2 linked regions of the Butyricimonas faecalis genome follow. Each later gene encodes a partner of the first gene's protein in a complex. Links are inferred from orthologs where the notes say so. Each region holds a gene or a part of one and is shown on either strand. Other genes may lie near its edges.

What was found.
Region 2: the proteins of pheS (region 1) and pheT are in contact, whole or in part, in a crystal structure (PDB 6P24), measured with the Escherichia coli proteins. The link is inferred for Butyricimonas faecalis from one-to-one orthologs.

What each region holds. Positions count from the first base shown.
Region 1 is NZ_CP032819.1:3,228,280-3,244,429, forward strand. Bases 7,544-10,321 are described here. They hold pheS (phenylalanine--tRNA ligase subunit alpha), read right to left. Parts: upstream 9,555-10,321; coding sequence 8,532-9,554; downstream 7,544-8,531. Other genes in these bases: D8S85_RS13805 (N-acetylmuramoyl-L-alanine amidase-like domain-containing protein), read right to left, coding at 7,588-8,454; D8S85_RS13815 (VanZ family protein), read right to left, coding at 9,644-10,066; D8S85_RS13820 (peptidylprolyl isomerase), read right to left, coding at 10,068-10,321. In the rest of the region: D8S85_RS13775 (SusC/RagA family TonB-linked outer membrane protein), read left to right, coding at 1-1,427; D8S85_RS13780 (RagB/SusD family nutrient uptake outer membrane protein), read left to right, coding at 1,446-2,957; D8S85_RS13785 (DUF4843 domain-containing protein), read left to right, coding at 2,974-3,654; D8S85_RS13790 (PKD-like family lipoprotein), read left to right, coding at 3,666-5,276; D8S85_RS13795 (COG3014 family protein), read right to left, coding at 5,357-6,868; D8S85_RS13800 (penicillin-binding protein activator LpoB), read right to left, coding at 6,881-7,477; more of D8S85_RS13820, read right to left, coding at 10,322-10,895; D8S85_RS13825 (ABC transporter permease), read right to left, coding at 10,910-12,118; 30S ribosome-binding factor RbfA, read right to left, coding at 12,131-12,469; D8S85_RS13840 (hypothetical protein), read right to left, coding at 12,731-13,267; D8S85_RS13845 (leucine-rich repeat protein), read right to left, coding at 13,526-15,733.
Region 2 is NZ_CP032819.1:1,065,875-1,082,331, reverse strand. What follows is about bases 8,158-11,242. They hold pheT (phenylalanine--tRNA ligase subunit beta), read right to left. Parts: upstream 10,883-11,242; coding sequence 8,432-10,882; downstream 8,158-8,431. Other genes in these bases: nadA (quinolinate synthase NadA), read right to left, coding at 10,971-11,242. Also shown: D8S85_RS04740 (porin family protein), read left to right, coding at 1-245; D8S85_RS04735 (NADPH-dependent 7-cyano-7-deazaguanine reductase QueF), read right to left, coding at 815-1,693; D8S85_RS04730 (ABC transporter ATP-binding protein), read right to left, coding at 1,696-3,519; purB (adenylosuccinate lyase), read right to left, coding at 3,602-4,942; D8S85_RS04720 (EI24 domain-containing protein), read left to right, coding at 5,117-5,905; D8S85_RS04715 (NfeD family protein), read left to right, coding at 5,918-7,318; D8S85_RS04710 (NUDIX hydrolase), read right to left, coding at 7,321-7,857; more of nadA, read right to left, coding at 11,243-11,897; nadC (carboxylating nicotinate-nucleotide diphosphorylase), read right to left, coding at 11,996-12,832; nadB (L-aspartate oxidase), read right to left, coding at 12,910-14,490; D8S85_RS04685 (DUF1573 domain-containing protein), read left to right, coding at 14,633-15,412; D8S85_RS04680 (hypothetical protein), read right to left, coding at 15,873-16,430; D8S85_RS04675 (hypothetical protein), read right to left, coding at 16,454-16,457.

The sequences.
Region 1 (16,150 bases):
TGGATGATATTTCTTTTGGGACAAATTACGAGAAAAATGGTAAACCGCGGGGGAGTAATAGTAAATTGCGGGAGATTGGTATTATCGGTGCTCTCAACTATTCATATGCCGATCGTTATCTTTTTGATGCCTCGCTTCGAAGAAGTGCCTCTTCTGCCTATGGAAAAGATAGTCGTTGGGGTACATTTTGGTCTCTGGGTGTGGGGTGGAACCTTCACCACGAGCGTTTTCTGGAGGCAAATGAATGGATTCGTACTCTAAAGTTGCGGGCTTCGTTGGGATACACGGGAAATCAAAACTTGGACCCTTCGCAATCTAGGGCTCGCTACAAGTATTATGACTATACGTATAGTGATAAAATCGGTGCGCAATTGGTGGCTATTCCCAATGATAAGTTACAGTGGCAGAAGAATAAGGATTACAATTTCGGGTTAGATTTATCCCTCAAGCGTTTCTTGATTCTTCGGGCGGATTACTATATTCAACGTACAGAGAATTTGCTTTCGAATATTTCAATACCTCCCTCGACGGGTTTTCGCAATTACATGGAAAACTTGGGTGTTATCGAGAATCGCGGGTACGAGATCTCTTTGCAGGTCACTCCTTGGCGCGATGAGAAGCGGGGTGCATATATTTCCTTGTCGGCCACCGGATTACATAATGATAACAAGATCAAAAAGATATATGATATTTTCAAGAATAGCAATGAGGAGCAGAATAACAATTATAAATATTTTGACGGGGGAGACGAAGATATCAGTTCTCCGGAGGTGATCAAGAAGTATATTAATCGTTTCACGAAACCGGCTACTCTATATTATGAAGGGTGTTCTATGACAGCCATTTGGGGAATGCGTTCTTTGGGTATTGATCCGGCATCGGGGAGGGAAATGTATTTAACGAAAGATGGAAAGAGCAATTACACTTGGAGTGCGGCTGATCAGGTTGTGATTGGTGATTCTTCTCCTAAATTGAGTGGGTCCTTGGGGTTGAACGCCGGGTATAAGGGGTTTAGTTTGTCCGTGTCGTGCAGCTATAAGTTGGGAGGCGACCTTTATAACCAGTCACTGATCTCTCGTGTGGAAAACGTGACCGGGTTGGAAAATCTCGACCGTCGGATACATAAGGCTTGGCAAAAGATCGGCGATGTGGCTCCTTACCGGGTAACGGTGTTCGATTCCCGGAATTCCAGTTACACGAAGCCTACCTCCCGTTTTATTCAAAAGAACAACGAGCTTTATATTTCTTCTATGAATATGGGATATGAGTTCTCGAAAGAATCATGGATCCGGCGGATTGCTTTGGATCGGTTGAAGGTTTCATTCTACATGAATGAATTGCTGCGTGTGTCGAGTGTTGATATTGAACGAGGGACATCTTATCCATTCGCCCGGAATTTTTCGTTTGAGTTACAAGCAACTTTTTAAATCATAAACAACAAGAGCATGAAAAGATTGAGTATCATAATGACGACGGTGTCCGTGTTCCTGTGCATGGCATGTGAAAACTGGTTGGACGTGAATGCTTCTTCTGAATTGGATCGTTCTGAATTGTTCAAGAGTGAGAACGGTTACGGGGAGGCATTGATCGGTGTATATGCCAAGTTGTGCGATAAATCGTTGTATGGGCGGGAACTTACTTTCGATATGGCAGATGTATTGGCGGGCTATTATAAATTAACATTAACTACCGGCAATGGCTATTGGTACCGGTATAGTTATGCCGATCCATCGAATACGAATGCAGTGAATTGGCATGAGAATTATACGGAAGATATTTGGAGTAACATGTACGCGCAGATTGCGAATTTGAATTCTCTGTTGGAGACGATAGATGCGAACAAACACGTGTTCTCGGACGACAATTATAATCTTATAAAAGGTGAGGCCTTGGGACTGCGAGGGTTTCTCCATTTTGAGTTGTTACGCTTGTTTGCGGCGGCTTATCCACTTGGCAAAGACAAGGTGTCGATTCCTTACGTGACACATTTGACGCATTCTGTAACACCGTTATTTACGCAAGAAGATGCGATTTCGGCTATGTTGTCCGATTTAACCAACGCCAAGACTCTGATGGCCAATGATCCGATCCGTTTGGGAACGACTCCGGCCTCTTGTTTGGCTTCTTTGCCTTCCGGTGAATTTTTAGCAGACGATAAGATCCCGACTTGGCACAATCGTCGTTTCCGGTTTAATTATTACGCGGCTGTGGCTACGATGGCACGGGTTTTCTTGTGGAAGGGCGACCGGGAAAACGCGTTACTTTGTGCGCAGGAGGTAATTCGTGATCAAGAGACAAAATTTCCCTGGGTACTAAAGGAGAATTTGATACATGTTGGGGATGTGAATACGGCAAATAATTTTCGAAATCAAGATCGGGCTTTTGCAACGGAACATATTTTTGCGTTGAACATTACGGATTTAAAAGATTGTATGGATGGATATATTCAGGGAGGACTTGAAGATTTTTCTACGGTTGATACTAGATTGGGAGCTTCAAGCGAGGACCGATCTGCAGTATACGAGGAGAATACGGCTGATGTGCGCTACCAGTATTGGTTCGAGCCCTACATGAATTATTTCCTGATTGCGAAATTTTACCAAAATGCGATCGTTGCCCGCTATTTTCAGGAGCGATTACCCTTGATCCGTTTGTCGGAGATGTACTACATTGCAGCAGAGTGTGCGGTTTCAACTTCGGATGGAGTGGATTATCTGGAAAAGGTGCGGATGAACCGCGGGTTGGTAAGCTTTCCATTGAATCGGTCGATGTCGCGAGAGGAACTTTTACAGGAGATTCGGAAAGAGTATCGGAAAGAGTTTTGGGGAGAGGGACAATTGTGGTTTTACTATAAGCGTAATTCGATCACCGATTTTTCGGAATACATGACGAATACCGATTTCTTTACTTTTAAGATTCCCGATGTAGAGGAATCAACGGCAGGACGGGAAAAATGATAAAAAATAGAAGACGATGAGAAATATATGGATCATAATTGCAATGCTCTTCGTGGCAGGAGCGTGCTCGAAGAGTGAGATTGAGACGTGGAGTGCTAAGCCGCGAGCAAGCTTTTACATGAGGAACGATACCGTTTCTTTTTCTTTCACGACGCAACCGGAAGGAACGACTGAAGGGGTTGTGAAGTTAGGTATTACGATAGCCGGGCGCTTGGCTGATGTTGATCGTCATATAGCTATCAAAGGATTGGGGGGAAGTCCTTCGAATCCGGGTTCGCGATATGAGATTGTGTCGGCAATTATTCCCGCGGGGAAGAAGAGGGGAGATGCTTTGATAAAAGTGTACAAAACAGATAATCTCGACATAGCGAATGATACGCTGAGTTTCGAGGTGGTAGCTTCTGAGGAATTCGAGGTCGGCGAGGAGGATCACTTGCGCAATGCCGTGATCGTGTCAAACTTGTGGACACAACCCTCTTGGTGGGATAACTATCACCTTGGAGAGTATTCCGTTAAGAAGTTGGAGATTATTTATCAGGTATTAGGCTCCACGAAGGTATTTGAGAACGTGAAGAGTTGGTATGATGATGATGTGCGAATCGCTATTTATAAATTGAATCGCTATTGCAAGGATAACAACGTGAAATATAATCCTGAAGACGAGAGTGTTATTCAATTTGAATCAGGAAGTAAATAAATAGGTTAGTTATGAGTAGATTATATATTATATTTTTAACATTGTTTCTCCTTTACGGTTGTTATGACGACAAGGGGAATTACGACTACAAGACCTTGGATAGTCTTTCTATTACGCTACCAAGTAAAACCTACTCTTGTCTTTTCGGAGAAAAATTGCAGATATCCCCGACAATCGAGACAACAATTCCCGAAACCGATTTGATTTACGAGTGGGAGTTTTACGGGAAGGATGGTGATAATTATTGGAGTCGTTATTTTCCCGTGTATAGGGGGAAAGAATTGGATTATACCTGTCTCTATAACGACACGTTGTTGCCGGGAGAGGGTACCTATTCACTACGTCTGAACGTGACACAAAATAGTACGGGACGCCACTTTTATTCGGAAACAATAAGCGTGAAACTTGACTTTCAATTAAGTCATATCGGGGCGATGATACTCCATGGTGATGGTATCTCGTCGGATATCGGGATTGTCGTGGCGGATGAATTTCAAATTGTTAAACCGGAATCTTCTGCCGCTCCGGAAGTTTACCCACATTTTTATTCGAATGCCAATGCTGGTGAAAAAATCGATGGGCGTGGACAATGGATCATTCAGAACTGCACGAAGAGTTCTTATAGATATCCTGAGAACATCTTCGTGATCGCTGTCACGGATAAAGAGGCTGTTCTGGCCCATAGCAAAAGCCTTTTGAATAACGGGAGTTGGAATGATTTGTTTAATGGCGGTTTAAATCAAGGGAAACCGGAGAATGTGGTGATCAACAGCATGTCGTTTATGGCCTTCGATGGCGGGGACGTGTTTAAAAAAACGTCGACAGAAGTGTTGTTCGCCGTGCCTTTGTATGCAGCTGCTGATCATGAATATGATTTTGATCCTCGTATTTTGCCTTTTTCTCATCACACGTACAGGGATATCCTTCGGGCCCTGTTATTTGACCGGGCAAAACGTGGTTTCGTCGCTGTCATTGGAAGTGCCGGGTTAAATAGTTTTAATAAGTTTCTAGCCTTGGATGCTACCGTTGGAGCAGGGAGTGTAAATGCTCCATTCAATCCCGGAGACATGAAAGCAGATCTGGTTCACATGGATCTCGGAGGATTGGGAGACCACGTACTTGCCGTGATGAAGAATGATGACGGCGAGTATTTCATGGTAGAGATGGATGTTTCGGTGAAGACTGCTCCGGAGACACCTAAATTCAAATATGACCTGATGCATGTAGAAGATGTAAAGAATAATCGTGTGATTGATTGGGCATTTGGGAGTACTTTTATGAACATGTGTTATTTTGCAACACCGGAAGGAGTGTATCGATTCACGGTAGATAACGGCAAAACTATTCAGCCCGAACCCTTGATGACGGCAAATAATGCCAAAGTCCAGTTTGATGGTAATATTACCATGATGAAAATATTGAAACCGGATATTTTCTCTGGGAACAATAATGATGTGTACTATAAGTCTAACGTGGAGATGGTGGTCGGCACGTATGGAGGAACTTCCGGTTCAGGAATTCTTTATAGTATAGAGTTGGATCCTTTGTCCGGGAGAGTGTTGTCGGTTCAGGAATATACAGGGTTTGACGAAATATACGATGTAAATATAAAAGGTTATTGATAACAAATTTAAATTATTGTCATTTTTCGGTACTCCCCTCATTTTACGTTTGTAAGGTGGGGGAGCTTGTAAAAGGATCATTAGTATTGTCTGGAATCCATGGATTGGAATACGTGGAAGCGAGTTTTACGTCCACCGCCTTCGATGGAGAATTGTTCCGTGTGTTGAGAACCGTTTCGGGCATTCAAGCGAAGCGTGAGATTATTTGTTCCGTTGGATAATGGCAGGCGGGTGTAGGAGATGGAATAAGGTAGTGTTTGCCAGTTGCGGGTATCTGCTTTTTCGGTAAGGCTGTTAGCAATGCCGACAGCAAAGCCTAGCCATTCGTTTTGCTTGCGGGCGGAATACTCCAGTCCTTTTTTGGCAGCCACCCGGAGAAGGGAATTTGAAAATTCCCGTACCATTCGATCCCGTAAGGTTTTAAACGCGATTTCATTGATATTTTCGGCAAGTTCCAGCGGGTACGAGTGACTCCCTGTCACGAGAGTTCCCGTGGCGTAAAGCGGGGGACGTTCCATGTATTTAGGGAAGGCAACACGTAGGGTTTGCAGGTCGGCAATACTTTGCTTCTCGTTATCGCTGTATCTTGAGCCGAAAAAGAATGGGAACGAGAGTCCGAGAGCTTCATTGTGAAATACAACAGCTCCGTCTCCTCTTTTTTGCTTGACAAAGTTTACGCTCCATTCTGCTTTCACGGGGCCCATACCGTTCAGCCAGAAGAACACGAGTTGTCCGTTAGCAGGCGTTGGGGTATGTGTGTATGTCGTGTTGAACTCTTTCTCGTATTGTTTCAATTCTGCCATGAAACCGCAATTATAGGCGGTACGCATCAAATCCTGCTTTAGCTGTTCCGGGGCCTTCACGCCGAAGTTTTTGATGTAGTCGGACTGGTAGATCTCGTAAGCATTTCGGTAAGCGATGAAAGCATTGTTGTAATCCCCCGTGGCATCGTAGATCAGTCCCATTAATAAATGGGCGAAAGCATCTCGTTGATACCGGTTTTTGTTATCGGGATACTTGTCATTTAACCGGTTGAGTTTGATATTGATTTTGCGGACTTCGACCAAGGCGCCTTCCATGTCATTCAAGTCGATATAATTCAAGGCTTTGTAGAAGTTAATCATGATAACTTCGAAATCTTCCGGTCGATAAGGGCGTGCTTCCGGGTTGGTAATCAAGGCTGCCGCTTCGGCTCCGACGTTACTGTGATACTCGTCGATCAGGTTTTCGGCTGTCTCGAAATATTGATTACTGTGGGTGGGATTGCCAAGCATGAATTCCACGTATCCTTTGTTGAGATAATAGAGAATACGGTTTTTGCCCGTGGCTTGTTTTTTATCTTTGTCAAGCAGTTTATTGGCTTTCTCGAAATTTCCCATGTTGACGGCTGCTTGGAAATCAGCCGTTCGCTGGTACCAGGTGGCACATCCGGAGAAGAGAAAAACGAGAAGAACAATTAAAAATTGAACGTTGAAAATGGAGAATGAATGATTTACCTTCTCCAATTCTCCTTCTTCGGGAAGGGGAGATGTGATGAGTGAGCACTCTTTCCCTTTATTAAGGGGTGTTGGAGAAGGTAACGATATTTTCATCCGTTGGAATGATTACAGTATTCGGTCACTGATTTGTTTTTTGATCTTCTTGTCTCCCATCCAGACAACCTCGTTGGTCTCGATATTCGTGAGTTGCAGGTCGATCTGGTAAGTTACGACTTTTTGTTTCTTGTATGCATCGACAATGCTATTGATTGTTCCTTGCAAGATAAAATCGGCACCCAGTTCTTTCCCCCACTTTTTGGTGGTTTCCGGTGACGCGTAATCTTGTTGTTCGGCTCTTTCTTTTCGAAGTTCATTCCGTTTTTCTCCGGCAACGACCAAACGGATGTTACCATCCCGGATAATTGCTTTCTCGATGTCTTTGATAAAAGTCTCAGAGTTGATGTGTTCATGACTTTTGTTTTCCACCAGTCCGACTACCACCACCGGGCGTTTGTCGTTTGCTTTCGTGTATCTGGGAAGCCAGGCAGAGGTAAGCACGTCTCCGATCATTTCCTCGGAAACAAGCCGCGAGTCACTATCATTCCAGCGTCCGCTAAGGTCGATGGTTTCATTCGGGTCTACCCGTGTGATTTTTCGATTAGCACATCCGTTAATCAAAGCAATGGTCAACACAACAAGTGTTCCGATAAATATTCTTCTCATATTCCGTTGTTTTAAGTTTTTATTCAATTTCCACGATCACATTGTGTGCTCTTGTAAAAGTTTATAACAATAATTTTACCAAATATACGTATTACTCGGTTTTGTGGATGTTAATTAGATTTAAAATTGATGAGACGCCCGATCATTATGCCAGAATGTGATGTGATTCGTTGTAGGTAGTCGGGAAGTGTTTCCGTCGTAATGGACACTTTTTTATCGGATACCGAGGCATGAAGCAGGTATACTTGTCCCTCATTTTCAATGGCAATGCCCACGTGAGCCGTGTCGAGCCCTTTTTTCTTCGTGGTGATCAGTATAATGTCCCCGGTTTTGATTTGTCCCGCGAAAGGAAGCACTTTTTCTTTCGGGATATAGTAATACGCTCTGCCGTTAATTGCCTTTTCGATATCAATTATTTTTGTTACGAGGGTGGAATCCTGTATTAGGGCCGGGTATTTTTTCCAGTTTTGAGAGATAAATGATACTTTATTGGGAAAAGGAATACCCCCTTTTTCTTTCGTGATATCTTCCAATATATTTCGGCAGGTCATCTCGTATAACCAGTCGGAAGAGTAGTGTAGACGTGACGTGTAATCGACTATTTCCCCGTTCCGGTATCGAATTTCCTGCAAATTCTTTTGGAATTGAGGAATACTTTCTTCTTCGTACTTATCTAGTCGTGCCAGGGCAATGACGTTGTCGACGAAAGTCACGCAATCAAATTCTTGTAGATCGACAACCAGTTCCTCTTGGGGATTGATGTCCAAAGTTCCTCCTGCGTAAGGCGTTTCGAGAAAATAGCGTCCGATGGCGACTACTTTTTCGTTGAGCGGAAGTTTGTTGATTTCCTTTTGATTGGCGTATTCGAAAAAATGTTTTAACAAAGTTTGATCTTTCTGATGCACGGAATCAACGGGAGAGCAAGCAAAAGCTCCGAATGAAAAGGTGATCAGGAATAGAAAGACTAAATTCTTCATAGCAACCGGTGTTTGCGAATAAAAAATGAGGAGTCGTGTTACCGACATCCTCATCTCTCTTGTGTTGTGTTTATATATTATTTGCCTGCGGCCGAAAATTGTTCAAGGAAACGGATGTCGTTCTCGAAAAAGAGGCGTATATCCTTAATGCCGTATTTTAGCATGGTGATACGTTCGATACCCATACCGAGTGCAAACCCGGTATATTTTTCCTTGTCTATACCATTTAGTTCCAAAACATTGGGGTCAACCATTCCACACCCGAGAATTTCCAACCATCCGGTTCCCTTACACACGTTGCAACCTTTTCCATGACATAGGGTACAGGAAACGTCCATCTCTGCCGATGGCTCCGTGAAAGGGAAGTATGACGGACGGAGACGAATTTGCGTGTCCGGTCCGAAAAGTTCTTTCGCGAAATAGGTAAGTGTTTGCTTTAAATCGGCGAATGAAACATTCTCATCGATGTAAAGAGCCTCAATCTGATGGAAAATACAATGTGCCCGGGCCGAAATTGCTTCGTTACGGAACACTCTTCCGGGAGTAACCAAGCGAATCGGGGGACGGTGAGCTTCCATATCTCGCACTTGCACGGATGAAGTATGCGTGTGTAGCACGATGTCCGGATTCTTGCTGATAAAGAACGTATCCTGCATGTCACGAGCCGGGTGTTCTTCCGGGAAGTTCAACGCGGAAAAGTTATGCCAGTCATCCTCGATTTCCGGTCCTTCGGAAATGGTGAATCCAAGTTTATTGAAGATTGCCAGAATTTCATTTTTCACGATAGCTAACGGGTGACGGGTTCCCAATTTTAAGGGATCTCCCGGCATCGTCAAGTCTATGCCGCTTACATCTTCTTCCGCGTTAGAAAGTAACTCTTTCAACTCGTTGATTTTTGCCAAAGCCGTGTTCTTCAATTCATTTAATTCTTGTCCCATGGCTTTTTTCTGATCCGCGGGTACGGTTTTAAAATCATCAAAGAGAGCAGCGATAGTTCCTTTTTTGCTTAAATGCTTGATTCTGAACTGTTCTACTTCTTCTAGGCTCTTTGCCTGGAAGCCGGCTATTTCAGCACTGAGTTGTTTTATCTTGTCTAACATCTTCTCAAAATTTGAAATCTTTGGTGGACAAAGTTAATAAAAAGTCTTGTAATCTTCCATTTTAATGGACAAGATTTTCCCCGGAGTGGTTATACTTTCCGGTTTTTTAGTTTCTTGTATAGGTAATCAACAAATTTGTCTTTCTGTTTTTTCGCCGTGGGGTATAACAGACAGCCGACCACGCCCCCGAGGACATCGGCAAACAGGTCCCACCAATCTCCACCCCGGTTGAAGTATTTGAATTGCAGGACTTCGATAAGTCCCCCGTATATAAAACTGAAGCTGATGGTGATCATGTAAATCTTCCGTAAAGATAGTTGGGTTTGGTAACGGAGTTCGCTACACAGGAAAATTGACATGATGAAAAACATCCCGAAATGCACAACTTTATCAAGATGAGGGATATTCAGTTTCGGGTCAGGAATCGAATCTGATGGAATGGCGCATAAGAAAAAGATTACTCCTGCCCAGATAATATTTCTCCCTAGTAAGGAGTATTTGCGTGGTATCATGTTACTCTATTATTTTTACACTGATTATTCTTACGTCTTTGAACGGACGATCCTGTCTATCCGTGGGTAGAGCGGCAATTTTATCCAGAACATCGAAGCCTTCGATGAGTTCTCCGAAAACCGTGTACTCTTTATCCAAGTGGTGAACTCCGCCTAACGTGGTGTATGCCTTTCTTTTTTCATCATCCATGTAGAGTTTGTCCGTGTTGTTTTCCCATTCGAAATTGATGTCCGATTTGATCTTTTCCGCAATAGCCCGGAATTCAGGTACTTTCTTTTGCGCCCTCAAGGTGTCAAGAATAGCTTTTTTTTCCGGTGTATAATACTTTTTCTGGATGGCTTTTTTAATGGGGACGTTTATTGATTTCTCGATTTTGTCCAGTTCTTCCGGCGTGTATTTTTTACCGACCACGAAATAGAATTGTGCAATATCCGATTCTTTGAAGACATTTACCCGGTCCGGTTGGCGAGGAGCGGCTAGGGCTCCTTTCTTGTGATAATGGTGAGGCTTGATCTCCGCGTCGATCGTGACGCCTTTACCGTAGCCGATGGCTTGTCCGGCAATGGCATTTCGACTGTCTGAAGAACCTCCTTGTATCACGAAATTTTTAACAACACGATAAAATAATGTCCCGTTATAATGGCCGGATTTTGCCAGCCGGATGAAATTATCCCGGTGCAAGGGGGTATCGTTGTATAGTTTTGCTTTTAAGTTTCCCATGTTGGTTTCGATTAAAACAACATGCTCTTTCTCCTGACTTCTTGACATCAAGGGAAGTAGGGCGAACGTTAGGGATAAAAGTGAGAGCGTTAAAAGTTTATGATACATGGTGTGATTCTTATTTATGATTTGACGATTTTGTTTACGAGATATTTTACCGGGAAACGCGAGGCCAGATAACCGATGGTGATCACCGTGACCATGATAATCAGAATATCCGATGCGATGACTTTTACCGGGTACGCGCTGACAATGTAGCTCCCGTTGCCGAGTGTAATAAACCCGTAATATTCTTGTAACAAGCATAATATAGTACCTAGAACCAGTCCGATCAAAGCCCCGAGTCCGGTAATCAAGTTACCTTCCAACGTGAAAATCGAGGTTATTTTTTCTTTGCTCATCCCGAGAGCCTGGTAAATCCCGATATCTTCTTTTTTGTCAATGATGAGCATTGATACAGAACCGATAATATTGAAGGATGCGATTAACAGGATGAATAGCAGGATTAGGAAGACTGCCAGTTTCTCCGATTTCATCATGGCATAAAAGGATCGGTTCAAGTCATATTTATCCTCCACTTTGTACGTCGGTTGTAATTGCACGGATAGCTCTTTTTTTAATGACTCCGTTTGGTCCGGGTCTTTTAGCTTTATCTCTATTTTAGAGATTTGTCCCGGAACTCCGAATAGCTCCCTTGCTGTTTCTATTCCGGTGATCACGTATTTACCGTCAATATCCTGTTGTGCCGAGAATATTCCGAGAGGATATATTTGTTGGCTGTTTAGTGCAGAACTTGATGCGGAGGAAGCTTTTCGATCCGGGTAGTAGAACGTGACGGGGGAGAGGCTGCCCAATCTGATTTTTAAAGCTGCGGCAATACCGTAGCCCATGACTACGGCTGGTTTACCGTCTTTTTCGAGAGAGTAAATACCACCAACAATGGAAGGGCGTATATTTACGTGTTCGGCATAAGTCGAATCGACTCCTTTTACAACTACCGGAACTAGCTTGTCCCCGAATTTCACGAGAGAATTTTCTTCCACGACGGGATCGCAGGAAGAGATTTCCGGCATACGAGTTAGTCGATGAATTAGAATCGTGTCGGTCGTAATGAATTTCCCTTTTGCCGGGGCAATCGTAAGGTCCGGGGTGAAACAGTCGGTAGCTTCCGTGAGGAGCGTGTCGATTCCGTTGAACACGGAGAGTACGACAATAAGAGCCGTAGTGCCAATTGCGACACCGACCATGCTGATGATGGAAATGATGTTTATGGCATTCTGTTTCTTTTTTGAAAACAGGTATCTCCGTGCAATGAATATCGACAGATTCATCGTGGACGCGGGTTATTGTTTCAACAGAGAATCGATTTTATCGATGTAATCGAGGCTATCGTCCACGAAAAATTTGAGCTCCGGGATGATTCGTGTTTGTTTGCCAATCTTCTTTCCAAGGATAAAACGAATGCTTTTGTTTTTTTCCGTCAAGCTCTCCAGAACCTTTTCCGTCAAGCTCGATGGGAATATACTAAGGTAAACTCTGGCATACGACATATCCGGGCTAACTCGCACTGCTGTAACGGATAACATGGCGCCTGCGGTGAATTCTTTACACTCTTTCTGAAACATTTCGCTTAGGTCCCGTTGGATTAAGCGACCAACTTTATTTTGTCTAATTGAGTCCATATCTGAAGAAAAATATTTTATGCGATAAAATTTTTTACAAATATAGTGATTATAATTGATACTTTTATTATCTTTGCCCTCGCAAAACAGGAACGAGATGTAGCGCAGTTGGTAGCGCGCCACGTTCGGGACGTGGAGGCCGCTGGTTCAAGTCCAGTCATCTCGACAAAAAATAGACGCTCTGATCATCAGAGCGTCTTTTTTTATTAACTCGCATAACACTTTCTGAGTGCTCCACCTATTTTTGCACGTGAGCCCTTTTTACATCTGAATTGATTGAAAAATACTTATTGCAAACATGAATTTTAGATGTTTAATTTTTTGATCGTTACCGATGATATTCCATTTTAATGATTTTTTAAATTTTGTTTCCATTTCAAAGAATCTATCAGCAGAAAATTTAGATAACACGGGATTCTTCTTGGCAAATGAAAATTCCATTTCGATAATATTCCCGCTTTTATCTAGAACAACCCAAATCCCAAATGTTCCTCTTACCGTTTTTAGTTGATCTAGTTCTTGTGGTGTGAAAGAGTTTTTAAATATCTTCATGAGATATTCAAAATTAAATTTTGGTTCACTATTTACCCCGTACTCTTCTGGGACCTGTTTACCATCATCAAAATACATACTAGGAATGGTATCCTTGTTTTGAATATTTCTCATTTTAATTGCGCTTAATATGAATACCCGTTCATAACTAGCGTTTTTACCTCTAAGAGTATCCTTGGGAAATGATCGTGCGTTTAAGTTTAAGACAATTGCTGTCAATATTAATGTTAATAATGTTACTTTCATGATATTCATTTTTTCATTTAATTTTTATGTTAGATTTTTAACGGTCTAGCACAACAATTTGAGAAATAAGCATTTAGCTGATTATTTGAGAAATAGCGATAACGAATTGGCAACCGTACGATTTTCAATCGTTATGCTGTCAAATAACTCAATGTAAATTTAATTAATTTATAAGATATACCAAAGTGTACGTTAAAAAAAGACGGGCAGCACAAAGGCAACCCGTCTTAAAGTTCTTCCGATAGGATTCGTGATTATTTACTCAATATTCTCGAAATAATCGTTCCAAGAACTACTCTTATAAGTATCTATATATGCGGTCGGCACCGTCAGACGAGACATCTGATTAGTGGGGAATGCTCCATCATTCAGTGTCGGCGGAGTAGTCGCCCGACATTCCACGAAGCGCAAGTTGTTACAACTACTAAATGCCCATGATTTTATTTCCGTTAAAGACGCGGGCAACGTAATGGATGTGAACGGGCATCCACTGAACGCATAGTTCCCAATCGTTTCCAAATCATATGGGAATGCAACTTCTTTCAAGTTCTCGCATGTGTAGAAAGCCCAGTCCGGTATGTCTTTGATTTGCGTTCTGCTCATATTTATCTGCTTTAATGCGGTGTTATAAAAGCAATTCTTTCCTATTTCTGTCAAACCGTCAGGTAGAATGTTTTGCCCGTAATCGGGAAAGGTGCAGTAGGTTAACGACGTACAGCAATAAAAAACACCTTCTTTCATTGCCGTTATGCCATCATGCAGATAGACCTCCCTTAATCCATGACAAGAAGCGAACAAGTCTTTCGACAGTACGGTAACCCCTTTGGGAATGGTAATGTGGTCCAAGGAGGGGCAGGATGAGAATGCTCCTTCTCCAATAGACGTAATGCCATCGTGCAGATATATCCGCTCCAGGTTCTCACAGAGAGTGAAACACCAGTTAGGAATTTCCTTTACCGTTGCCGGAATACGGATTTCTACAATGTCGCTATTGTAGAACGTACTTTGGTACAAGGAGGTCAAGCCGTCAGGAATAGTGAAAGATGTCAAAGGTGTACCCTCCAATATCCAACCTCCAAGCGTTGTAACTGTAGAGGGAACATTCAATTTGTTCAAGGCCTTACACATGGCGAAGGCACAATTGTGGATAGTCTTCAGTCCTTCCGGCAGGATTACCTCTCTCAGCGTTGTGTTGTCGCTGAGCCCCATGCTGCTGTAAAAAGCCAAAGCCCTATACGGCAATTCTGTCAACGTGGTAGCCGAAAGGTCGAGCACTTCCAAAGTCGAAGCCATATTATTCCGGATATACGCAAAATCGTCTTCAGCCATATCACCTTTCCATGCCAAACGTTTAACGGTATTGTCCGTTATATCCGATTGGCTTTCCGCAACCGTACCATCGAAATACTTAATCAACCGGGAAGCGGTAACTTCCGTTCCGTTTGCAGCCACGAGAGCCACGCGCAACAAATAAGTGTCGGCAAGGCGAGTATTCTCCGTTCCCTTTATCGTAACTTTTGCGCTCCCTTCTACCAGTACGCCGTCTGTTCCGAATGTGGGTTTCGTTACGGTAACATTCCACCGGCTTTCGGAGCTTCGTGCCTGCACGTCTGCTCCGTTTGTTGCGGTTACGGTCGCTATGATGGAACGATAATCGCTTTCTTTGAGAGTGGCGGGGAGAACAAGTGTCAATTCATTATCGGAGGGCGAAGCGTAGAACACTTCGTCGCTCTCGAAAGCGATGGAGAAAGCGGCATATCTCGGCAGTTTGATTTTGGTTACACCGTCGGCAAGCGTCAATTCTACGTAAGCTTCGTTCGAGTTGTCGATACTGCTGAACATGGAATCCCCTTTATCACCTTGTGCTCCGGTGTCGCCTTTCTCTCCGGTGGCCTTTACCCCTGTTGAAACCCAAGTTGTGCCGTTATCGGTCGAGATTTCCCATTCGTTTGTATCTGTGTTGATGCGAACTTGCGGAGTGATAGCGTCCTCACCTTTGTCCCCCTTGTCGCCTTTCTCTCCGGTTACGGGTATTTTGTTTCCATTGTCAAGCAGCCACTCGCCATTCAGCGTCCAGTAGCATTTCCCGTCTGTGTCCTGCTTTACGCTGATAACGGGCGTTGTTCCGTTATCGCCCTTTTCTCCGTGCTTGATGGTTATATTACCGCTTTTGAGGAATGAAATGACGTAGCCCGTTCCATCATCAAGAGGTGTCACTGCTGTAACATAATCCTTGTCTTCAAGGGCTTCGACAAGGCTTTTCAATGATTGGATGTCCGTGTTGACGGATTTTTGCCATTCCTCAAGGGTTTTTACCCGATTTTTAAGGTTCTCAATGTCGCCTCTGAGTTCTGAATTGTCGTAATCATCCCAACAAGAGGACAACCCGAACATGCAAGCACACATAATAGAGCACGCAATCCATGCCTTACGGATGGTTCCCGTCTCGATAAATTTCTTTTTCATACTGATGAAAAGTGTCTTTCCAGTTCCTCAAAGACCTTTAAAAACACCGAAAGCGTGGAACTGCAATGCCACGTCTTAGTTTGAAGGTCGTAGGAAACCCGTATACAGATGTAGTAATAGCAGTCCACGCTATAGCGTAAGAACCACCATGCAAATCCTTGTATATACTCTTCTGAAAATTTCCTACGTTTTCAAACTACAAGATAGGCATAACGCTTCTTTTTTAATCTAATATGTCCTTTGAGAGGACCTTTCCTCTTCATTTGCAAAATTAGCTAAAAAAATTGAAAAGGCTCTGAACTTTTCCGTTTTTTCCATCTGCTGATAAAATATTCGGTACATTCTATAGCTGAAATCTGCTTTCTTGTCATCAGTCTTGTCGGTGGTGAACCTTCGCTTGTATTCCTTCCGATAGAG
Region 2 (16,457 bases), 2.2 Mb from region 1 along the record:
AATTGGGTTTTGCCTTAAATGGTAAAAGTAAAACAAAAAGCGGTGGTACGGAAGTAAAAACGGATATTGACAATTTGAATACGGTTGATTTGAGTTTTGCCATGGGATTGTCTTACGATTTCGATATGGGATTGGTCATTTCTGCCCGTTACAATTTGGGATTGACGAACGTGATCGAGAAAGATAAGTTCGGTGGTAATAATCAGAACCGTGTGTTCCAGTTATCAGCAGCTTGGAAATTTTAAGTGTTTGTCTGTAAAATATAGAAACTCATAGCTTTCATAATGTGAAATAATGAGTTGTACTGAAAAGGAGTTGTTCGAAAAAGGACAACTCTTTTTTTTAGTCGTGTGTTGTGGGATTGAAATAGCTAATATACTTGATTTTGAGGTCTCTGTGACTTAGTTTAAGACGAAATAGGAGAGTGATTAGAGTATTATTTAACGAAGGTTTTTAGATATCGTCCGAAACTACTTTTAACAAGCCAAATACAACGAATGACAATCCCTTCTTAACCATTGATTACAAATAAATTAAACCTTCTAAAAACTTTTTTGGTTATTGAAAGAAAATAACTACATTTGTAATATCAGAAAAGGTTCGTTTAATGAATCAAAAAATGATAGTGTAAAGTGGTTGTCTAGCTTGTAAAATGGGCTGGTTGCAGGGACTGTCTAAATATTGTTTGGGCGGTCCCTTTGTTGGTTACGAACTACCTCCTCCGGATCCCCTTTGCACAGGGGAGAGTTAAATGCCAAGCGGTTTTCTCGTTTGTTGCAGGAGGGGTGGGAATTTTTGATACATATCTTTTTTGCTATTGTCTTACTAATTTTTGGGTTAATGTTTCCGAGGTATGTAGGTATTTGGGAAGGTACTCTGCTTTGTTTGCTCGGGAAGGACAGATGTCGATACCCCCACGACGGGTGTAGATACAGGATACAGCTAGGATTTCCGGGTGGAAGAGATCATTCAAGCGTTTGTAGGTCATTTCGCATATCTCTTCGTGAAAGTGGTTTTCGTTTCGCAGGGAAACGATGTATTTCAGTAGAGAAAACTGATCTGGTAGGTGGTCGGCTTGCATGTGAATGTAGATACTTCCCCAGTCCGGTTGTTTTGTAATCTTACAATTGCTTCGTAACAAATGACTGCATACTTTGATTTCCCCGCTTCCGATTGTCTGGTTTTCGAGTAGTAATGTAGGGGTTTCAGTATACTCGGTGAAGGTTTCTCGTTCGATGCCGGGCGTGGCTTCTAATAGCGTGTAATTTTGAAAGTCGAAATACAGCTTTTCTGGGGCTCGCTGAAAAAAAGTGGTTTCTACACGGGTTTGAAGTATTTGTTCAAGATCTGATTTTATGGTTTGGAGATACGTTTCTATGCCTGAGGGTATGTCTTCCCCGAGGCGAGTCATGTTCAAGGAGTTCAAGTATAGTTTCAGCGATTTACTTTCCACGATACACGGGCTGCTGGCCGGATAAACCAGTTTTAATACTCCGCACACGGGTAGGCCGTTTCGGGTTAGGAAGCCGGCCTCGTAGGCGTGCCAGGTGTCATATCCTTGGAACAGTTCTTCTGGAGCGTGAATATCGTAAATCTCCCGATTCAAGTAACGCGGAACCGGGACGAGAATCGATGGGCAATAATTGGTAGGATAGGCAACTTGTTGTCCGAGGACTTTGGCTTCAATACTCATGATTAGAAGTTTTGCATGTTGTATAATTTCGTGTAGATACCATTCAGGGCCAACAGTTCCTCGTGGCGTCCTCGTTCAACTATTTTACCCTCGTGGAAGACGCAGATTATGTCGGCGTTACGGATGGTCGATAAGCGGTGAGCCACGACAATCGACGTGCGATTTTTCATCAAGTTGTCGAGTGCTTCCTGCACAAGCTTTTCGGATTCGGTATCTAGTGCGGAGGTGGCCTCGTCGAGGATCATAATCGGTGGATTTTTCAACACGGCGCGGGCGATGCTTAGACGTTGGCGCTGGCCTCCGCTCAATTTTCCCCCGCGGTCACCGATGCAAGTGTCGTAGCCTTTCTCGGTTTGCATGATAAACTCGTGGGCGTTGGCTATGCGTGCTGCTTGTTCCACTTCTTCTCGAGTAGCCGATTCCACGCCGAAAGCGATGTTGTTGAATATGGTGTCGTTGAAGAGGATCGGGTCCTGATTGACATTCCCCATTAATTCACGCAAGCTGTGTAACGATACATCCTTGATATTAATACCGTCGATCGTGATCTCTCCCTTGATGACATCATAGAAACGGGGAAGCAGGTCGACAAAGGTACTCTTTCCCGAACCCGATTGTCCGACGAGGGCAATGGTCTTACCTTTTGCGATCGTGACATTCACGTCTTTCAAGACTATCCGGTCAGGGCGGTAGGCGAAACTGACGTCATGGTATTTAATTTCCCGGTTGAATTCTTTTAATGGTTTCGGGTGTTCGGGTTCCTGAATGGACGATTCTGCATTTAATATCTGGTCGATACGATCCATGGCGGCGGCTCCTTTCTGGATGCTGTACAACGCCGTGGAGAATTGTTTTGCCGGGTTGATGATCGAGTAGAATAGGGCGATGTAGGCGATAAAGTCCGAGGCTTCCATGATAGGGCTATGCCTTAGGATCAAGGTTCCACCGAACCACACGACTATCACCACGACAATCGTACCGAGAAATTCGCTCATCGGGTGAGCGAGAGAACGTCGCCACATGAGGCGGTTCATGATGCGTCGGTATTGTTCATTGTGTGTGGTGAAGAGGGTATCCATTTTGTGCTCGGCGTTGAATGCCTTGATCACGCGCAAACCAGAGAGGGTTTCCTCGATGTTCGAGAGGATTTCGCCCATTTTGTCTTGTCCCTCCTTGGAGCGTTTTTTCAGTGTTTTTCCTACTTTTCCGATAAGAGTTCCCATGATTGGTAACAGTACCAATACGAATAGGGTTAGTTGCCAGCTCATGAAAACCATGGCAGAGAGGTAGATCAGGATGATGATCGGGTTCTGGAAAAACATTTCTAGAGAGTTCATGATCGAGTTCTCCACTTCCTGTACGTCTCCCGTGGTTCGGGCAATAATATCTCCTTTGCGTTCCTCGGAGAAGAAAGGTAGGGGTAAGGACAGGATTTTCTGGTATATTTTCCGGCGGATATCACGAACCACACCGTTCCGGATATACACGATCTCGTAGGCAGCGAGGTAGGAAAAGCCGGTTTTAAATAATGCGGCTACCACGAAGAATCCCCCGGCAATCAACAAGGTTGTCGGGGCAGAGAAATACTCTTTCAAAAGCGTGATGTAGTAGTTGAAGTTGTTCATTAAAACCTCCTTGTCTAGTTCGAAAGGCATGAGCTCCGTGACGTCTTTTGTTACATCAAAAAGAATATTCAACACAGGTGCGAGTAGCACGAATGATATGGAACCGAATACGGCAGAAAGAATGTTATAAAATATATTTTTCCCAAGCCGGGCCTTGTAAGGAGGGATGAACCTCTTCAGTATTTGTATGAAATCACGCATAATAATTGAAAATTGAAAGTTGAAAATTGAAAATGAGAATAGAATATACATTTTCAATTCTCCATTTTCAATTTTCAATTGTTTATAGTTTCCCCGTGTAGTTTGACGGGCTGATTTGTTTCAGTTGTTCTTTCAGCTCGACAGATACGTCGAGGGTATCGATAAACTCAGCGATGGAGGCTTGGGTTACCTTGCTGTTGGTACGGGTAAGTGCTTTTAATGCCTCGTACGGGTTGGGGTAAGCCTCGCGGCGGAGTATGGTCTGGATGGCCTCGGCTACCACGGCCCAGTTGTCTTCTAGGTCTGCTTCGATGGCCGGTTTGTTGATGATCAGTTTATTCAATCCTTTCAGTGTGGATTTGAAAGCGATAATCGTGTGTGCCAAAGGAACCCCAATATTACGTAGTACGGTGGAATCCGTGAGATCGCGTTGCAGTCGGGAGATCGGTAACTTGTTACTGAGGTGGTCAAGTACGGCGTTTGCTATACCCAAATTACCTTCCGAGTTCTCGAAATCGATCGGGTTTACCTTGTGGGGCATGGCTGACGAACCAACCTCTCCGGCCTTGATTTTTTGTTTGAAATAGGCCATGGAGATATATGTCCAGAAGTCACGGTCCAAGTCCACCACGATATTATTGATGCGGCGCAGGTTGTCGAACACGGCGGCAAAGTTGTCGTAGTTGGATATTTGGGTGGTGTATTGTTCCCGTTCTATTTTTAGTTTTTCGGTGAGGAACTTGTTGGCAAATGCCGTCCAGTCAATCTCAGGGTAAGCCACGTTGTGGGCGTTGAAGTTCCCGGTGGCACCACCGAATTTACCGGAACAAGCTACTTTTTTCAGTAGTTCCAGTTGTTTGGTTAGACGATAGACGAACACTCGTATCTCTTTGCCCAAGCGGGTTGGAGATGCCGGTTGTCCGTGTGTTTTTGCCAGCATGGGGATATCTTTCCACTCTTCGGCCAGCTCTTCGAGTTTGGCAATCAGTTCGTCAATCACGGGGTAGTACACGTCGTGAATGGCATCGCGGAAAGAACAGGGTACTGCCGTGTTGTTGATGTCTTGTGAAGTTAACCCGAAGTGTATGAATTCTTTGTACTCGTGGAGGTTCAGCGCATCGAACCGTTCCTTGATGAAGTATTCCACAGCTTTTACGTCGTGGTTGGTTACTTTTTCGATGTCTTTAATCTTTTGGGCATCCTCGACGGTAAAGTCCAGGTATATTTCTTTCAAGTTGTCAAACAGCGCATGGTCAAATCCTCGTAATTGTGGTAACGGTAACTCACAGAGAGCGATGAAGTATTCAACCTCAACCATTACCCTGTAACGAATCAGGGCACTCTCGGAAAAGTAGTTTGCCAGGCTATCTACTTTATCCCTGTATCTGCCGTCAATCGGCGAAATTGCTGTTAATGCTTGCATATTTATTTGTTTTTCGCGTTATTGTTAAATCAAGGAATTTACTTTCTCTCGCGAAAGTACAAAATAGTTTGTAAAGTTCATAAGGTCTGGAAAGTTTATGAACTTAAGGCAACTATCTTGCCTTGATGTTTGCGGAAAATTGTTTAAATTTACGGAAATTTTAATACACAGTTTATGAGTTTTGCACGAGATTTTTCAAGAGGCATACAGGCATATGGGAAGGCGATAAATTTGTTGTTTTCCTGTAAGTTGTGGTATTTTATGCTTTTCCCAGTGGTAATCGTTATTGCATTGTTCGTGGTTGGTAATTATGCTGTGGGGTATTTGGGTGATGGGCTTTCCGGGGTGATCGAGGCAAAAGTGACGGGGTGGATCGAGGGAATAACATGGCTGGAATGGATGTCGGGAGTGGCTGGGTTCTTGGCGAGGTTGCTGACACGTTTCCTATACTATATTTTGTTTATCTCCTTTGGAGGATACGTGGTAATGATGGTGATGTCTCCTGTTTACTCGTGGCTTTCGGAGCGAACAGAGGCTATCGTGTCGGGACGGGAGTACCCGTTTAATCTGAAACAATTGGTTTGGGAGATCGGACGGGGAATTGCGATTTCATTGCGTTGTATGGTACTGCAGTTACTCGTGACCATCGTGTTGTTTTTCGGTTCATTTATTCCTTTAGTGGGATTGGTTATGCCTATATTGACTTTTGGGGTAGGTGCTTATTTCTACGGGTTTGCTTTCATGGATTATGCCGTGGAGAGAAAGCGTTTCCGGGTAAAGGAGAGCGTGCGTTATATGCGACGCAATGCGGGAACGGTAACGGCGGTCGGGGCGGTGTTTGCCTTGTCGTTGATGATCCCGTGGGCGAGTATCGTGGTTTGCAGTTTCGTGTCCTTGCTTTCGGTTGTGGCGGGTACGGTAGTTGTGGAGAAACAGTTGAACGAGAAAAATATTAACAAGTAAAAGATATTTGTGATGAGAAAGTGGCTGGTAATTTTGATTTTATTGGTGGGTAATCTGCCAATGTTTGCGGGAGAGGAAAAAGGCGGCTTAGGGGAGAGACGGGAAGTGGTTTATAGGGTGGATATTAAGGACGAAATCGGTCCTGGCATATGGCGATTGGTGAAAAGGTCTTTTGACCGAGCCACGGACGAAAATGCGGATGTTATTTTGGTACATATGAACACGTACGGGGGAATGGTCGTGTATGCCGATTCTCTGCGTAGTTTAATATTGAATTATCCGAAACCGGTATGGGTGTTTATTGATAACAATGCTGCTTCTGCAGGGGCGTTGATTTCTATTGCCTGTGATCGTATTTACATGCGGGAAGGGGCGAATATAGGTGCTGCAACAGTCGTGAACCAAACGGGGGAAGCCATGCCTGATAAATACCAGTCATATATGCGGTCGATGATTCGGGCCACGGCTCAGGCGCACGGGAAAGATACCGTGACGGAGAATGGCCAGACGGTGATTCGTTGGAAACGGGATCCAAGGATTGCCGAAGCTATGGTGGATGAGCGGGTTGTGATTGAGGGGGTAACGGATAGTGGGAAAGTGGTAACATTTACTCCGCACGAGGCGATACAATACGGGTTCTGTGACGGGATTGCGGAGAATGTGGCAGAAGTGTTGCAGAAAGAAGGAGTTGCAAATTACGAGTTGCACGAGTATAAACCGACGACGATGGATCGGTTTATCGGGTTCTTGATCAGCCCGATCGTGCAAGGGATTCTGATCATGATTATTATCGGGGGAATTTATTTTGAGTTGCAGACGCCGGGAGTTGGTTTCCCGTTGGTGGCGGCAATAACGGCGTGTTTGTTGTATTTTGCCCCGTTGTATTTGGAAGGAATGGCAAATTACGTGGAGATGATCTTGTTTGTGGTGGGGATTATCCTGCTGTTGCTGGAGATATTCGTGATACCGGGTTTCGGTGTCACCGGGGTACTGGGAATTGTTTGCGTGGTGGCGTCGTTGGTATTAGCAGGGATTGATGATTTCACGTTTGATTTCTTGCCGGATTTCACAAGTGCTATTATTCGTTCATTGTTTTTCGTGGTGAGTTGTTCGTTGCTTTCGTTGTTCGGGAGTATTTGGTTGAGCAGGAAATTGTTTGGTTCTAGGCGATTGAATTTTGCCCTTTATGCAGAACAAAAAGTGGAGGATGGTTTCGTGGGCGTGGATATGGCGGCAAAGGAGGTGATTGGTAAAGAGGGAATGGCATTCACGGATTTACGCCCGGCGGGGAAGGTAATGATCGGAAACGAGGTGTATGATGCCGTGTCCGACACGGGTGCTTTTATCGAGAGAGGAAAAGGTATTCGGGTGGTTAAATACCAAACAGGTCAGGTTTACGTGGTTATGAATTAAGGTTATTTAATTTTTTTCAATAGATGATTGTATTCGTGTAAAAAGTTTGGGGTAAAGATATTGGTGTCTGCGTTTTGTTCTATCTCTTTGCGTGACCAAAAACGTCCTTCATCAACTTCATCATTATTGATGTGAATGGCGTCATGAGAGGTACAAAGAAAAGGAAATACAAGTTCTCGTTCGCGGGAACTTTCCCACACGTAAGAACCAAGGAAACGGGCCTTGAATTTCGTGATACCTAGTTCTTCAAAAGTTTCCCGTTTTAAGGCATCTTCTATTTTCTCTCCTAGGGCAACGTGTCCACCCACGGCAGTATCCCACATACCGGGAAGAAAGTTCTTTTTCATACTGCGTTTTTGCAAATAAATGTTCCCTTGTTCGTTGATCAGGTGGAGATGCACGACGGGATGCAGGAGCATGGAACCGGAATGACAACTTCTACGAGTGGCTTTGCCGACTACTTCACCTTTCTCGTTCACGATAGGTAACCATTCGTCTTGACTGGCAGCTTTGGCAAGTAGCCTATTCTTGACAAACAACGTGAGGAAGAATAGAATGATCAAGATATACAATAAAGGCCCTTCTATGAATTGGTGTATTTCTTCGTCAAAGATAAAGGCAGAAGTGAAAGCTAGGACGGTATGCAATACGAGCAGATAGAATAGTAGGCGTAGCATCCGGTGCATGGCTTCTTGCTGTTCAGGGGTAATCTGTAATGTCTTGCGGTATGATTCCGGTAATGTTTGGGTCATATCCGCTTTCGAAAATGCAAATATCCCGATTAGAACGCACATAGCTGCTTCTACGATGGTTTGTTGTATCCTCTCAAATGAAGTTCCTTCGAGTAACACGCTGACCGCTGCAAGGGCTATGAAAAACAGCGTGTTGAAGAGTGTCATCTTGTTGATACGCTTCTCTTTAATCCATGAATAGAAAAACTCTCCGGCTCCTAATATGATTACGGCGATTAAGCCTATTTTCGGACCAAAAAATTCTTCAGCAATAAAGTATAGAAGAATAAGAATAAAGGAGGGGAGAAGTGATTTCATACAATTGAAAATTGAAAAGACAGGCTACAAGTTAAACATTAACTTGTAGCCTGTAGGCTTGTAACTATCTAATTTCGGCGTTGAACAGGTGCTTGTAGGTACCCATCAACTTGTTCATAATTTTGTCGATCTGTTTGTCCGTGAGCGTCTTTTCTTCATCCAGAAGAGTAAAACTAACGGCATAAGACTTCTTGTCTGCACCGAGTTTTTCTCCCTCGTAAACATCAAATAGCGTGACGGATTTTAATAATGATTTTTCGGTACGAAACGCCGTTTCCTTGATTTCCTTGAACGTGACTTTCTTGTCGAGTAGCAGGGCTAAGTCTCGTTTTACAGAAGGGAATTTCGGTAGCGGAGTATAGGTTACCTTGAGATTCTTGATGGCCTTCAAAATATTTTCCCATGAAAATTCTGCATAGTAAACTTCTTGACTGACATCTGCTTTTTTCAGCGGAGCTTTACTCAAGATACCCATGGATACGATATGTTTATCCCCAACTTTGTACGTCAGTCCTTCCCGGAAGATATCCTTGTCTGTGGCATCAATTTTCAAGTTATCGGGGTGAAGTCCCAGACGGTTTAATATCATTTCACAATACGCTTTCAAGTAGAAGAAGTCTGTTTTCGTCTCTTTGGCATTCCAGTTTGTCATGTTTTTACTTCCCGTGATGAAAAGGGCGAGCATGTTGTCTTCCTTGTATTGTTTTTGCGGGTTGTCAATACCATCTTTTGGGTTGAACGTGTAAGCTTTACCGAATTCGAATAACTTTAAATTATGATTTTTCCGGTTGATGTTGTAAGCAATGTTTTCCAGTCCACCAAACAAAAGGGATTGGCGCATAGCCCCCAAGTCTGCACTAAGCGGGTTGAATAACATGACTGTCTTTGCCGTATCGAAACTCTTGAAATCTTCGTAGTAGCTGGCTTTCGTCAACGAGTTATTCATTACTTCATTGAATCCGTTTGCTGCCAACAAGTCTGAAATGATATTCTTCAATTGGAAGTCATCCGGTTTTTCGGAGTAACTTAACGTGGATCTCACGCTGGCAGGAACCTCCACGTTGTTGAAACCGTAGATACGAAGAATATCCTCGATCACGTCTGCTTCTCTTTGCACGTCGACACGGTATGGAGGAATATTCAACAAAAGCCCGTCTTCGCACTCTTCCACGATCTTTATTTCAAGAGAACGGAGAATGTTTTTGATCACCTCGTGGTCAATCTTTTTACCGATCAGACGATCTACGTGAGCATATTTTATAGCCACTTCGAAATCCTTCACGGGTTCCGGGTAAATGTCGATGGGAGCGCAAGTAATCTTACCTCCGGCAACTTCTTTAATCATCATGGCGGCTAATTTCAGCGCGTAGATCACGATGTTCGGATCTGTTCCCCGTTCATAACGGAAAGAGGCATCCGTGTTCAAGCCATGACGGCGAGCTGTTTTGCGAACGAATACCGGATCGAAACAAGCGCTTTCCAAGAACACGTTTGTTGTCGTATCCGAGATGCCACTCTCTTGTCCACCGAAAACTCCGGCGATACACATGGGAGCTTCGCTGTTACAGATCATCAGGTCATCCTCGTGTAATTCTCTTTCCACTCCGTCTAAAGTTGTGAATTTAGTTCCTTGGGCAACACTTTTCACGATAACCTCGTTTCCTTTTACTTTGTCTTTATCGAAAGAGTGTAAAGGTTGTCCCAAGCCGAAAAGAATGTAGTTGGTCACGTCCACGATATTGTTGATCGGGTGTAATCCGATAGCTTTCATCCGGTTTTGTAACCATTCCGGAGAAGGTTTTACGGTTACTCCTTCGATACATATTCCGGCATACCGACGGCAGGCTTCGGGACGTTCCACCCGTACGGAGATTTTAGCATCCGTACTGTCCGGCTGGAAAGTTTCCACGGAGGGAAGAGTATAGTGAACATCTTGTGTCTGTTGTAAATAAGCGGCTAGATCACGGGCGACACCAAGATGTGAGGCTCCGTCAATCCGGTTCGGGGTAATATCGACTTCGATAACCGTGTCCCGGTAAACGTTGAAATAGTCTGCAGCCGGTATTCCAACCGGGGTATCTTCGGGTAGTACCATGATTCCGGCATGGTCGGTTCCGACACCGATTTCGTCTTCAGCGCAGATCATACCGTTAGAGGCTACACCTCGTATTTTTGATTTCTTGATCACGAACTCTTCATCACCTTTGTAAAGGGTTGTTCCTACGGTGGCAACGACAACTTTCTGTCCTGCGGCCACGTTAGGTGCTCCGCAGACGATTTGTTCCGGTTCACCCGTGCCCAAATCAACAGTCGTCACATGTAAATGGTCCGAATCGGGATGTGCTTCGCAAGTTAACACATGACCGATGACCAATCCTTTTAATCCCCCTTTTATTGCTTCAAATTCTTCGTACCCGCCAACTTCCAGTCCGATACTTGTCAGAATTTTGCAAATCTCTTCAGTGCTTTGGTCGATCTTTAGATAGTCTTTCAACCAGTTCAGTGATACGTTCATATTTTAATTTTAGGTTTTAGGTTTTAAATTTTAGGCTTCGGCCACATGGGCCCGTACATTTTATTTAAACGATGATTCCAGAGTTCTTTTAGCTAAGGTCTAACATGCGTTGAATGGGTAACCAAGCTTTTGCTCTTAAGTCTTCCGGGAGCCGTACCTCGTATTGCTCTTTTTCAAGGGCTTCGAGAACTTTTTCCAATGTTACCTTCTTCATTTGGCCGCATATGGCTTTTGAATGAATCGGGATGAATTCTTTGGTCGGGTTATCCGCCTGGAGTTTATGAATGGTTTCCAATTCTGTGGCAATGATAAATTGTTGCTTCGGGGATTCCTTGGCATGTTTGATGATTCCTGCCGTGGAATACATGAAAGCACGAGGATGGTTTAATATCCGATCATCGTGTGAACAACTGGATTCGGGGTGAATCAACACGTCGGCATCAGGATATTCTTCTAATTTATCCAGTACCATCTGGGTGTCAATCTTGTTATGTACGCAACAATCTCCATTCCAAATTTCCATTTCACGTCCGGTTACCTTTTGTATATAGGCTCCCAGATTCTTATCAGGAACAAAAAGAATCTTTTTGTCTTTCGGCAGGCTTTGCACGATTTTCAAGGCATTGGAAGAGGTGCAACAATAATCCGTGTAAGCCTTTACTTCAGCAGTGGTGTTCACGTAGCTGACAATGAGGCCATCCGGGTTTGCTTTTTTCCATTCTCTCAAGTCATACCCGCTTACGCCTTCGGCTAAGGAGCAACCGGCACCTTCTGCGGGGATTAGTACTTTCTTGTTGGGAGAGATGATGGATGCTGTTTCTGCCATAAAATGCACACCGCAAAAGACAATAATATCGGCTTCCGTGGTTCCTGCCATCTGAGAAAGTCCTAGGGAGTCTCCCAAATAGTCAGCAATGTCTTGCACTTCAGGACGCGTATAATAATGTGCCAAAATAATGGCATTTTTCTCTTTCTTGAGTTGTTTTATCCTGTCGATAATCTCTGTCTGCGTCATAACGTTGTTTTTTGAGGCTTCAAAGATAAATATTAATTTAGAATTTAGAATGTAAAATTTAGAGTGTTACCCTCATTCTATATTTTGAATTTTACATTCTACATTTTTATAATGTTCATGCTAATATCCATCGCCGTAACCGAGTGAGTGAGGGCTCCGACACTGATGTAATCAACTCCGGTAGCGGCAACGCCTTTCAGACGAGGAATACTCATGTTCCCGGAAGCTTCTGTTTTGGCTCTGCCTGCTATGAGTTTTACTGCTTCTGCCATAGTTTCGTTACTCATGTTGTCGAGCATGATAATATCTGCACCCGCATCAATGGCTTGTTGAACTTCTTCCAAATTTGTGGTCTCGACTTCCACTTTGATACTTAGCGGAAGATTTTGTTTCACGGCTTTCACGGCATTGGGAATACCTCCGGCAATTTTGATATGATTGTCTTTCAGCATAATCATGTCGTAAAGTCCCATCCGATGATTGGAACCACCTCCGTGGTGTACGGCCATTTTATCCAGTACTCGCAAGCCGGGAGCTGTTTTTCGGGTATCCAATAGTTGAGTATGTGTTCCTGCTAATTCTTTCATGTAGTGTGAGGTTGCAGTTGCAATACCGGACATCCGTTGCAAAATATTTAATGATAACCGTTCTCCGCAAAGTAGCGTACGGTAGCTAGCCTCGATGCGCAGGATAATATCCCCTTTCTTTACGGCAGTTCCGTCAGTAACAAGAGGTTCCCATACTATATCTTTTTCAAATCTTTCAAATACTTGTTTCGCGATCTCCAGTCCGGAAATAACACCGTCGGCTTTTGCTTTCATTTCGGCAACCGCTTTAGCATATACCGGGATAATGGCGTTGGTCGTAATATCTCCCGTTGCGATGTCTTCTTCTATGGCAAGGTCGATGAGTCTGTTTATGAGCGAATCGTACATATATTAATTTTAGATTTTAGATTTTAAATTTTAGATTCCAACCGCACAAGGCCGATGCTTCTTAATTTCCTACTTTTTTAACTTTTATCTTTTAGCTTCCTAATTACCGGTGTCGTCCTGATTTCTTTACCCTTTTGCTGAATGATATGACACACGTATTTGTCATTCGGGGTGGGGTAGTCGGAACGGAAGTGACCACCTCGGCTCTCCTTACGGAAGAGGGCGGAGCGGATAATTAATTCGGCGACGGTGAGTAAATTTTTACTTACCAACGAATAGTATTCATTCTCTTCGAATATTTCGGTCTCTTCCACGTGGTGCAAGTTTTCCAGTCCTTCCTGTAATCCGTTTTCCGTACGGATGATGCCAGCTTCTTGTGTCATAATATCGGCAACCTTGTTTTTTAAACATAGGTAGGCTTCTAATTTTTGATGATTAAGAGAGAATAATGGTGTAGTTTCCGGGATTGTGGCTTCTCGTCGGTTGTGTACGGAGTCTTCTACCGCACGTTTTCCGAATACCAAGCATTCTATCAGTGAATTGGATGCCAATCTGTTGGCTCCCATGATACCGGATGAGGCGAGTTCTCCGCACACGTACAAGTGTGGGATATTCGTACGTCCCGTGAGATCCGTTTTCACCCCGCCCACGGTGTAATGTGCGGCAGGAGCAACAGGAATACGGTCTGTCATGTCGATACCCAATTCAGCGCATTTCTCGAAGATGTTGGGGAAACGTTTCTTGATCTTTTTAGGATCAAGGTGTTTTAATGACAAATAAACGTAGTCCTCGTGGTGTTCTTTCATTTGTTGGAATATGGACTGGGCCACGATGTCTCGTGGGGCAAGTTCTGCCAATTCGTGTTTTCCCACCATAAAGCGTTCGCCTTGTTGATTTAACAGGTATGCCCCCTCGCCCCGTACCGCTTCACTTACCAGATAGGCTTCTCCGGTAGGCGTGTAGATTGCAGAGGGGTGGAATTGAATGAATTCCATATCCACGATTTCGCATCCGGCATTATAGGTTAGCGCCAAACCGTCACCAATGGTCGTGTGAGGATTGGTCGTTCGTTTATAGATGGCTGAGGTCCCTCCGGAAGTCAGGAACACGTTGTGTCCCGTGAATACTTCTTCCCGGTTCTCGTTAAAATCCCAGCATCTGACACCGTAACATCCGTGTTCATCCTGTAACAGGGCGATGACGGCATGATTATCGAATATTTCCACGGTAGGACAATGCTCTACTTTGTCAATAACGAAATTCGTGATCATTCTTCCAGTGGCATCTCCTCCGGCATGGAGGATTCGTTTCTGATGATGCCCCCCCTCTAGGCCTAGAGCCAGTTCTCCATTTTCCGTGTCAAAGTGCATACCGTCATTGATTAACTCCTGTATGCGGGCAGGTCCTTCATTTACCAGCACGTTCACCGCGGGGTAGTCACATAAACCTCTTCCTGCCGTGATCGTGTCTTGAAAGTGAAATAACGGGGCGTCATTTTCTCCGGTAACAGCCGCAATACCTCCTTGGGCAAAATAAGAATTACTTTCCCTAATATTTGATTTAGTTAAAAGTGCAACTTTCCCATAGGCAGATGCACGATAGGCCGTGTAAAGACCCGCTAAACCACTCCCAACAATGATATAATCGTAATTACGCATTTTTGTGTCATGTAAATTGGCACGAAATTAGGATTTTTTTATCTATATCCCGCCTCTTTCTTTCGTTTTTTCATTTTTCAGAGGGTATTTTCCATTTTCCCTGATAAAAATAGTAATTTTGATTTTCTAAATTTGAATAGAGATGAAAGCACTTGGATGGTTCATTATCACCCTTTTATTAGGGGCTTGTTCTGCAGATAAGCCTTCTAAAAAGTGTATTTACCCGGCAGGAGATTTGTTTTTCAGTAAGGAAAAGGCAAGTTGGAGTGAGGTATATATCGATAAGGAGTATGCCGACACGGTGCTGGTGTACAATCCCACGAAAGCGGGGATTCGTCTGGAAGGTTTTAACCATTTCCCGGAGATCACCTGTCGGAAGATAGGGCACTCTGGGCAGGATTGGAATTTAGGAGGATATACCGTAGAATCCGGAACTTGTGACACGTTAATCGTGACGTTACGTTTAAAGAATGAGTCCATGTTAGGTAATTATTATAATGTGATGCGTTTCATGATAAACGGGGAGGTGGATTACGATTACGGGTTTATGATTGATGTACCTGTACGGGAGGATTTTGCACATTGGAGCGAGGAAGAAAAAGCACAAGCCCCTCATTTCATGGTGGACTCGACGGAACGTGATTTCGGAATACTTCGAGAAGGAGAGGAGGCCAAGATGATTTTTAAAATCCAAAATGTTGGAGAACGTAACTTGATCATCCGTAAAATAGAAACCACTTGCGGTTGTACCGCGGTACTCCCTAGTCAACGAGTGCTTCTTCCCGGTAAAGAAATGGACCTAAATGTCATCTTTCACTCTGCCGGGCGAAACGGTAAACAACGTAAAGTCATCACTCTCTTTTGTAATGATCCCCGTCAACCCACGATCCAGTTGATTGTGAAAGGGGAAGTGAAGGTTTAATCATTTGATCGTGAATTACTAAATCAATATTGGTTCTTTTTTCAAGTGAGGTCGTGGACGATATTTTTGTTTATGACCTGTAATCCGTTGGTATTCACCGGGTAAATATGGGGATTTAATACCTGTGTGTGTATTATAAATTAATTATATGATATAGTAATGACATAATATTTATTTTATAATTATTATAGAATTATAATTCATTTCTTATTTTTATAGGAGTTGAATGGGAAATGAATAGGAGTTGAATGGGAGTTGGTATAATATAAGTATGAATAATATTTGTTGAAAATTTAGTATATTTTATTTAATAGGGTATAAACAGGCCTTGTTAACGGTAGGACGTGTCGCGTGAGTAGGGACGCAATACTTCCATTCGGTTCATCTCTTTATGTCTTTGTAAATAATTATAATATTAAATGTGAATGGGGGAAGAAATTCCACCCATTCACGGTAAACATTATTTCACGATGATCGTAAAACAATCGTTTACATCTTTGGAGTATCCTTCGTTTCTGAAATTCAGAGAAATCAGATAACGTCCGACGGGAATATCATGTTCTAAAGGCACTTCGAAAGTCCCGTCACCATATACTTTCAAGTATTCCCACATCTTTTCGGCGTTTCCCGTTGTCGTTTTGATCTCTTTTATGGAAACGTATATCTGGGTAGTCCCGTCCACTCCTTCAATCGGGTTACTTACCCACGGCGTGCCCCATTGTGCCCGTTGATAATCTTCTCCGGCACCGACTTCTATAATTTGAGTGGGGAAAATGCCTAAAATGGCCAATAGTTCCGGGGTATAAAATTCAGGGTTTTCTTCCAGCAATTCATAGTAAAGCGGATTATCCACTTCTTGTAATTGAGGAGGAGTGGTGTCCAGTTCTTTCTTTACGACCATCGTGTCGGGATTATAACCGGCATCTTCTGTTTGCAAAAAACCGATCGTTACGTCTTGGCAACTCGATCCCAGACAAGCGGCAAAAACGAGTATTCCCAGTATAATTAGATTCTTCATGATTTTAAATTTTAAGTTCCACGTTAG